4 regions of the Brevibacillus sp. HB1.4B genome follow, and region 4 is predicted to be linked to each of the others. Evidence: riboswitches for the same ligand, from Rfam matches in the RefSeq annotation. Region 4 holds a riboswitch; each other region holds the start of a gene.
What was found. A riboswitch is a leader RNA that binds a small molecule or an ion and turns the genes downstream of it on or off. The one in region 4 is predicted to bind S-adenosylmethionine.
Positions count from the first base shown of each region.

Region 1: another riboswitch for S-adenosylmethionine. It lies ahead of HP398_RS17840 (BMP family lipoprotein); the one in region 4 lies ahead of HP398_RS06220 (homoserine dehydrogenase).
Region 2: another riboswitch for S-adenosylmethionine. It lies ahead of HP398_RS26220 (methionine ABC transporter ATP-binding protein); the one in region 4 lies ahead of HP398_RS06220 (homoserine dehydrogenase).
Region 3: another riboswitch for S-adenosylmethionine. It lies ahead of HP398_RS06800 (aminotransferase class I/II-fold pyridoxal phosphate-dependent enzyme); the one in region 4 lies ahead of HP398_RS06220 (homoserine dehydrogenase).

Region 1 is NZ_JABSUT010000007.1:59,297-61,496, forward strand. Features, by position in the region: gene HP398_RS17835 (methyl-accepting chemotaxis protein) at 1-542, shown strand, start outside; SAM riboswitch class I at 679-801, shown strand; gene HP398_RS17840 (BMP family lipoprotein) at 1,004-2,032, shown strand; gene HP398_RS17845 (ABC transporter ATP-binding protein) at 2,171-2,200, shown strand, end outside.
Region 2 is NZ_JABSUT010000013.1:64,418-66,617, reverse strand. Features, by position in the region: gene HP398_RS26225 (Ger(x)C family spore germination protein) at 1-803, shown strand, start outside; SAM riboswitch class I at 910-1,026, shown strand; gene HP398_RS26220 (methionine ABC transporter ATP-binding protein) at 1,128-2,141, shown strand; gene HP398_RS26215 (methionine ABC transporter permease) at 2,142-2,200, shown strand, end outside.
Region 3 is NZ_JABSUT010000002.1:485,079-487,278, reverse strand. Features, by position in the region: gene HP398_RS06810 (DUF5665 domain-containing protein) at 1-243, opposite strand, end outside; gene HP398_RS06805 (pyridoxamine 5'-phosphate oxidase family protein) at 411-869, shown strand; SAM riboswitch class I at 944-1,063, shown strand; gene HP398_RS06800 (aminotransferase class I/II-fold pyridoxal phosphate-dependent enzyme) at 1,158-2,200, shown strand, end outside.
Region 4 is NZ_JABSUT010000002.1:363,429-365,628, forward strand. Features, by position in the region: gene HP398_RS06220 (homoserine dehydrogenase) at 1-1,226, opposite strand, end outside; SAM riboswitch class I at 1,313-1,424, opposite strand; SAM riboswitch class I at 1,491-1,597, opposite strand; gene HP398_RS31145 (hypothetical protein) at 1,692-1,826, opposite strand; cobalamin riboswitch at 1,986-2,190, opposite strand.

The DNA of each region.
Region 1 (2,200 bases), on a different contig from region 4:
TTGTTGGCGCTATTAATCAGATCGCGACACAAACGAATCTCTTGGCGCTGAATGCGGCGATTGAATCGGCGCGTGCAGGCGAACATGGACGGGGATTTGCTGTTGTAGCGGACGAGGTACGCAAGCTGGCAGAACAAAGCGCGACAGCTACGCAGGAAATTACCGACATTCTGAAATCACTCCACCAGGAAAGTGAGAATGCGGTGCAGCATATGAGCAATGGGGAAACGTCTGTTGCAAAAGGCCAAGAACTGGCCGTGAAAACAGTGGCCTCCATCGAAGCAGTGCGTGCCGGGATGATGGCCTTCCTGCAAGCAGCTGATCAAGTAAGCTCCAGCATGGACCGGGTAAAAGTGCGTTCCGGAGAAGTTGCCATCGAGATGTCGACCATTACAGCCGTAACCGAGGAATCGGTAGCCAACTTAGAAGAGCTGTTTGCGACAGCAGAAAACCAGCATCAAAAAGTACGTGAGATTACGGAAGAGCTGGGCGAGCTGAATACGTTGTCTCATCGTCTCCAGCAAACCTTTCACGTGAAATAGGTTGTTTCTCGATGCTGAAAAGACGACTTTTTAAACTTTTATTCACTTTTAGAAGTGTTTGGAATTGAGAAAAAAGAATTGCATTTTCGAACCGTTCTGCTAGAATGAATTCCATTGTAACTAAATATATTCAGCTACCTTATCAAGAGCGGCGGAGGGACTGGCCCGATGATGCCCGGCAACCACTGATCATGTCTATGCATGAACAGAAAGGTGCCAATTCCTGCAAAACCTGTACCATGGTTTTGACAGATGAGGAAGAGAACGGCTACGTACGCAAACTCTTCCTCCGGGAAGAGTTTTTTTTGTTGTATTTGTAAAAGGGGAGGGGTAAATAAACGAACGATAAATTAATTTTATAAGAGAATATTCGTAAATAGTATTGAAAAAATGGGTAAAAAGCCGTACATTACCTAATAGGATAAAGAAAAACGTAAAGTTCGGATAGGGAGAGATACATCATGAAGAAGTTATTGCTGGCTTTAACGACATTCGCAGTATTGGCAACAGGGTGCTCGACTGGCACAAGCGTACCGGCAGATCAGCCAGGAGGACAAGCAGCAGGACAAGAGGGCGCGGACAAAAAGCGAATTGCCTTGATTTTGCCCGAGAAAATTGGTGTGAACCCGTTCTTTCAACAAATGGATGAGGGTGCAAAGAAAGCCGCACAAGAGCTGGGCGCAGAAGTGAAAACGATTGAATCTACGGACCATGGAGCGATTGAAGAGAATCTGCGCGTGGCTGTTGCAGAAAATTATGATTTGATCATCACTTCTTCCTTTACATCAGAGGATGCATTGAAAAAAGTAGCAACCGAAAATCCTGACCGTAATTTTGCGATTATTGATACCGTAGTGGATTTGCCAAACGTTCGCAGTGTTACCTTCCGCGAGCAGGAAGCGGCTTACCTGGTGGGAGCAGCAGCAGGTCTGGCAACGAAAACGAACAAAGTAGGTATGGTTGTCGCTCTCGATATTCCACAGTTGAAAAAATGGACAGTCGGCTTCGAAGAGGGCTTGAAAGCGACGAATCCAAAGGCAGAACTGATGGTCAACTATGTAGGAAGCTTCACTGACCCGGCAAAAGCGAAGGAATTGGCTTTGCTCCAAGCTTCCAAAGGCGCTGACTTCATTAACGGTGCAGCAGCTGTAGGCGACCTCGGCGTTTTCGAAGCGGCGAAGGAAAAAGGCTTCTTCACAGCAGGTCAGGACGTTGACCGTACGACGATCGATCCAGAGCATATCGTTCTGTCCCAATTGAAAGGGACCGACGCGGCAGCTTATGAAACCGTGAAGAACTTTGTAGAAGGAACGTTCAAACCAGGTGTTGTTGCGTACGGCTTGAAAGAAAAAGGTGTTGGCGTAACCTATGTCACGCACGAAAGCAAAACGCCTCTGAACGCTTTTATTGGACAAGAAGTCGTGGATAAAGTGAAAGCGATCAACGATGAGATAGTAGCAGGCACCCGCCAAGTACCAGACAAGTTCTAATAAGGTAGTTCGGTGCTGAAAAGCCAACTTTTTGAACGTTTATTTAAAGCTTGTGCACAGTGATGGATGTGACCGACTACGGCTGTGTAGTCGGTCTTCCATTTTCATAAAAGGACGTACAGAAATGAGGGAGTGGGAATGACCGATCGCTTGGAAATGAGGGCCATG
Region 2 (2,200 bases), on a different contig from region 4:
ACACGTTGTATCGGGACTCGTCCCTTTCTAGCAGGATTTATCTTTGTGTGTTTGCAGGCGAAACATATGATATGCTGACGTATCCTTATTCAGAACAAGGGAATATTGGAATCTACCTGTATCGTTTGATTGAGCAAAATATCCGTGGGGAAAAAATTCCTTCTTCAACCATGCATGAGTTTTTCCGGGCTTACTATGAAAAAGGGATCGACCCGGTCATGCCGTACATAGAAAGAAAGGGAGATGAACTGAAAATCAAAGGCATCGCCTTATTCAAAGGTGATCGTTATGTGTCATGGGTTACACCCAAGGAAGCCTTTCTACTCAAACTTATCCACGGAAAGTTCCGCATCGGCAGCTATGATACTTCTGTTCCTACTGCTATTTTTGGGGAGTCACCCAAAAACCACAACAGCAAAAAAGACCAGGTGCAGCTCGTTTTCGATACAATTTCCAGCCATGCGAAAATCAAATTAAGCCAAATATCCCCACCAATCTTCGATATTCATGTCAAGTTGCATGCCCGAATTTTGGAGTTAACCATCCCGCTAAAGCTAGAAAATGCCAAGTTGCTGAAAATCATGGAACATGCACTGGAGAAAGAGCTTGAAAAAGAATTGCATAAACTCATAAGCAAACTGAAGAGCCTCGATGTTGACCCAATTGGCTTCGGCTCGATCTATCGTTCAGAGAAAAGAGGAATGGCCAACATGACGCAGGCTGAATGGCGAAAGATGTTTCAGGATGCAACGTTTCGCTTCCACGTAAAGTCAAAAATCATCCGCAACGGCGTCATGGATTAAAAAACTTTTCCTTCTATTACTATTGACGTGATATTTCCGAAAAGGATATAATCCGTTTTGTATCATCATGAAATAGAAAAGACGAACATAATATACGTAGATATCTTTCTTATCAAGAGAGGCGGAGGGACAGGCCCTATGAAGCCCGGCAGCCGGTTCATTTTCGGATGAACGTCGCGGTGCCAATTCCTACAAGATCGTTTGGATCTTGTATAGATGAGAAGGGTGGATGCGAACGTATAACATTGCGTTGCAGCCCCTTTTTCGTTTATGAAAAAAGGGGTTTTCTGATTTTATTTAGATTGTGGTCGGGAGGTGGATGCGTTGATCCAACTGCGTCATTTGCATAAAAGCTATCAAGTACAAGGGAAAACCATCCCAGCGTTAACGGGGATCGACCTTTCCATAGAGCAAGGAGAAATATACGGGATTATCGGACACTCTGGTGCAGGGAAGAGTACGTTGATCCGATGCATCAATTTGCTGGAGCGTCCAACTTCAGGGGAAGTTATTGTGGACGGCGTCGATTTGACAAAGCTGGATGAAGGGAAGCTGCAAGCAAAGCGCCGCGCAATCGGCATGATTTTTCAGCACTTCAACTTGCTGTCTTCTTCAACAGTCGGCGAAAATGTTGCTTTTCCGCTCAAGCTGGCAAAGCGTCCGAAGGCAGAGATTGATAAGAAAGTGAACGAGCTGCTAAAGCTGGTTGGCTTGGAGGCACATAAGGACAAATATCCGTCCCAACTGTCTGGCGGACAGAAGCAGCGTGTAGGGATTGCTCGGGCGCTCGCGAATGATCCAAAAGTGCTGCTCTGTGACGAAGCTACATCGGCTCTCGATCCGCAGACGACGAACTCCATTCTGGCACTCCTCTTGGACATCAACCGTAAGCTGGGCTTGACCATTGTGTTGATTACCCACGAGATGCACGTCATTCGCTCCATTTGTGATCGTGTTGGCGTCATTGATGGAGGAAAGATCGTCGAGTCGGGTAACGTACTGGATGTATTCCTTCGTCCGCAGCATCTAACGACACAAGAATTCGTGGAACAAGTAGCGGATTCTACAGAGCTGCGTGAAGCAGTCGCGCACGAAAAGGCCTCGGGGAACCGCACGATTGCTCGTGTCACCTTCCTCGGAGAAAAAACGTACCAGCCGATCCTGTTCCAAACGATGCAAGAGACCGGTACGGTATTCAGCATTTTGCAGGGAACAATCTCCCGCATGAAGGATACACCGTATGGTCAGTTGGTGATCGAGCTGGAAGGCGATGTCGCACAGAATCAAAAGACCATTGAGACGCTGCGCCAACGTGGCTTGGAAGTAGAGGTGATATAAATGGACTGGACATTCGAAAATGTGGATTGGGCTGAAATCGGCGTAGGCACGATGGATAC
Region 3 (2,200 bases), 120 kb from region 4:
GGAAAGAAATTGCGTCAAGAGGGAGCCGAGGAAAGCCAAAACGATAGCAGTACCAATCGTCAACCCCAGACCCCGGGCAAGACCTGCGAGGAAATTGATCCAGAGCAGCTTGCGCGGGGCTGTGTAATTTTGGATCACATCTGCTAGTCGGATATCTTCCAGGAACATCGCAATTTTATGCATCCGCTCATTTACCTTCCGAACTTCCTGAAGCTCTTCAAGGACTTGATCAATTTGCTGCATGAGGCGGTCTGTAGGCGACAAGCTGTCCATCCCCTTCCATCATTCGGTATCGTTACTACCAGTCTAGGGAAAAAGACAACCAGAATCAAGGTGAAGAGGAAACGTTTGCCTATCAGCTAGGCGAAGGGTAAAATGAACGTACAAAACGTTTGTTAGGAGGCTTTGAAATGGCTGAAACTGTTTCCCAATCTCTTTCCGAAGATTTATTCAAGCTCTTGCAAAAGGAGCGTTTTGTTACCTTGGGCACAGTAGACCATGAGTCAGGAGCACCATCGCTCAGCTCCTTGTCCTGGACGTATGCTGTCACCGCCGATACGATTCGTTTTGCCGTGGATAATCGCTCACGTATTTTGGCTAATATTGCGAAGGAACCGCAAGTTGTCTTGCATTTGATCGGTGCCGGCTCGTCTTTCGCCATTAATGGTCGTGCTTCTGTCAAAACAGACCGACTGGAAGGCGTTCCGCTCAAGCTGGCCATGGCAGAAATCAAAATTGAGGCTGTTCGTGATATTATGTTTTACGGTTCCCGTATTTCCGTAGAACCACAATATGAAAAGACGTATGACAAAAACGCGGCAGCGAAGCTGGACAATCAAGTGATGACCGCCTTGAAAGATGTAAATTAACGGGTGGAAATAAATTGTTGACAAGAATCCTGCCGATCCTTTAGTATTAGGGTCAATCAAATTGAATAGCAATCTTCTTATCCAGAGCGGCGGAGGGACTGGCCCGATGATGCCCGGCAACCAATCACCTGTATTTTATCAGGGAGATAATGGTGCTAATTCCTGCAGAGTTATCAAACTCTGAAAGATGAGAAGGATTTGCTTACGGTGACGTAAACAAAGCCTTCTTTCAGAGGAAAGAGGGCTTTTTTGATGCCCTTGTACACTATTGGAGGGAGAGAAACAGACATGAATTTGGAAACGAAATTGATTCAGGCGGGAGTAGGCAGAGATGAAAAAACAGGGGCGGTGAGCTTTCCTGTTTACTATGCAACGGCTTATCGCCATCCGGCCTTGGGCCAGAGCACTGGATACGATTATACACGCACAGCTAATCCTACTCGCACTATTTTGGAGGAGACCATCGCTGAAGCGGAATCAGGAGATGCAGGTTTCGCTTGCGCCTCAGGAATGGCTGCTGTTCATACCGTCATGGGCTTGTTTTCCCAAGGGGATCATCTGATCGTTTCACTCGATCTGTACGGGGGAACCTATCGATTGTTCGAGCAAGTGCTCTCTCGCTATGGTCTGACGTTTTCGTATGTGGATTTGCGTGACATTGGTGCACTCAAAAATGCGATTCGCCCTGAGACAAAGGCGATCTTCGTCGAGACACCAACCAATCCGCTCATGCAGATTACCGATATTCGAGCAGTAACGCAATTGGCGAAACAGCATGGTCTCCTTACGATTGTAGACAACACATTCTTAACCCCTTATTGTCAACGCCCACTGGAGCTTGGTGCAGATATCGTTCTACATAGTGCAACCAAGTATTTGGCAGGACATAACGATGTACTGGCTGGACTCATCGTAACAAAAGGGGGAGAGTTGTCGGAAAAAATCAGGTTTTTGCACAATTCAATCGGTGCTGTACTTGGACCACAAGATTGCTGGCTTCTCGTTCGCGGGATGAAAACATTGGCATTGCGGATGGATCGTCATCAATCCAATGCCTTGATTGTAGCGAAAAAGCTGCGTGAGCATCCGGCAGTGGCGGAGGTATTTTATCCAGGTCTGCCAGAGCATCCGGGGCATGAGATACAGGTGCAACAAGCAACTGGGCATAGTGGGATGGTATCGTTCCGCGTACACGATGCAGAGCAGGTGGGATTGTTCCTGCAAAATCTGCAAATCGTATCCTTTGCGGAAAGTCTGGGTGGTGTCGAGTCATTGTGTACGTATCCGGCGACGCAGACTCACGCCGATATCCCGCAAGAAGTCAGAGAGCA
Region 4 (2,200 bases):
CCAAAATCATTTTTCAATAGGGACTCGTGCTCTTTACTGATTCCTGTCACGATCAAACCTGCACGCAATACGCCCCCCAAGTCGAATTGGACTTTTAGTTTATGCACGTTGACTCCTGCTTGCTGAAGGAAATGCAAGACACGATCTGGCGTAGCAGTATGACATGAGCCCTCTAGATAACACAGGACGCGTTCCTCCGAATCCACCGTGACTCCTGCTTTGTCAGCCGTTTTTTCTTTCCAAGTAGGATGAGGTGTGAATGGCTGTGTCAATAAATAGGCCAAATCCTCTACAACTGCACTTGCTGTAGGGAGCTCTCCTGCCCCTCTTCCTGTAAACAACAAGTCTCCCACGATGTTGCCCGATAGCTGCACAGCATTAAACGCGTCGTGGATTTGCGCCAACGGATGACTCAGCGGAAGCATGGTTGGTTCAACAGATAGGCGAATTCCTTGTTCAGCTTGATAGGCCTGCGCGATGAGCTTGATCCGGTACCCCAGCTCACTCGCAATCCGAATGTGACCCGCTGATAAATCTGAAATCCCTTTACGAACAACATCTGCTAGCGGCAGCGATTCTCCGTAAACAAGCTGTGCCAGGATGTACAACTTGTACATAGCGTCAAAGCCTTCTACATCCGAACGAGGGTCTGCTTCCGCATAGCCCAACTCCTGCGCTTGCTTGAGCACCTCCTGATAAGAGAGCTGTTCTGCTTCCATTTTCGTCAAAATGAAGTTCGTTGTTCCGTTGAGAATACCGCGAACACCTTGGATATCGTTCGTGCGAAGGAACTGCCGGAGCACGCTCAAGATCGGGATGCCCCCTGCCACACTCGCTTCATAGGCCAGATGTACTTGATGCTGATTTGCCAAATCGACTAGCTCTGTTCCTTTTTTCGCCAGAAGTTCTTTGTTGGCAGTTACTACATGGCAGCCCTTTTCGATCAAAGCACGGACGTAGTCATAGGTAGGTTCTACACCGCCCATGACCTCCACCACGATATCCACATCGCTTCTCAATACTTCCTCAAAGTCAGTTGTCAGTAAAGCCGGGTCGACATGAACCGCCCGCTCTTTTTCCGAGTCACGCACCAAGGCCTTGACGATCTCAATTCGTTTTCCCAGACGAGAAGCCAGCTTCTCCTGTTGCGAACGGATCGTTTTGATTACGCCTCCACCCACTGTTCCCAATCCCAATAATCCCACGCGTACCACTTCTGCACTCATCCTGACCACCCCATACCCCGAATTTTAGATAAAAAGAAAAGCCATCTTCGATAAGAAGAAGGCTTGTTAGTAGCTAATGCTCCCCCTCCTTATCTCCCAGGACTTATATGTCCTGCAGGAATTGGCACCTTGTCACAAAATATGCGTGACGGTTGCCGGGCTTCATCGGGCCAGTCCCTCCACCTCTCTGGATAAAGAAAATATGAAATTAAAAAAAACCTTCTTCGCTAAGAAGAAGGTTCATCTACTAATGGAGTAACCCGCTTCTTATCTTTCGAGACGAAACGTCTCGCAGGAATTGGCACCTTGTCGCAATATGCGACGGTTGCCGGGCTTCATAGGGCCAGACCCTCCACCTCTCTGGATAAGAACTATTTATGCTGTTGAGCTTTATTCTAAGAAATTCCAAGGCAAGCGTCAACAAAATTCTTTCTTTTCTGATTGTAAGCTGATTTGACAAGGCTTTCAGTTGGGAGTGAACAGGCTTTCTACCTCTTCCATACTGCAGCAAGTGCAATGAAACACACCCTCCTGACCTTCCTCAGGCAGCTCTTTTTCCTCGACATATCCGCACCATTGGCAAATGAAAAGTTGAATCATCGCACGCCCTCCTCTTCTTTTATCCTGCCCAAAATAAAAAGAACATTTTCCGCTCGACCGTGACGATCGTTAGAAAATGCCAGAAAAAGAGGGACGCACTTGTCCACGCGCTGTTTTTCGCAAGCCATCTCTAACACCTCCCTATCTCCCGTAGGTCTATCAGTGTTGTCGAAACAGGCAGGTCTCCTGACTATGGGTTCATCGTCTAGCGTCGCCTTCCCCGTCTATTTTGATAGACCAGTGGCTTGTTGGACGCTGACTCCCCTCTTACAGTGGCGGGACCGTGTCGGATTTGCACCGAGCTTCCCTATTATCCTTGTGGCGAATTGTTACGCCCGAAGGAACCTGTTTCCACCTATGAAATTGTCTTTTCT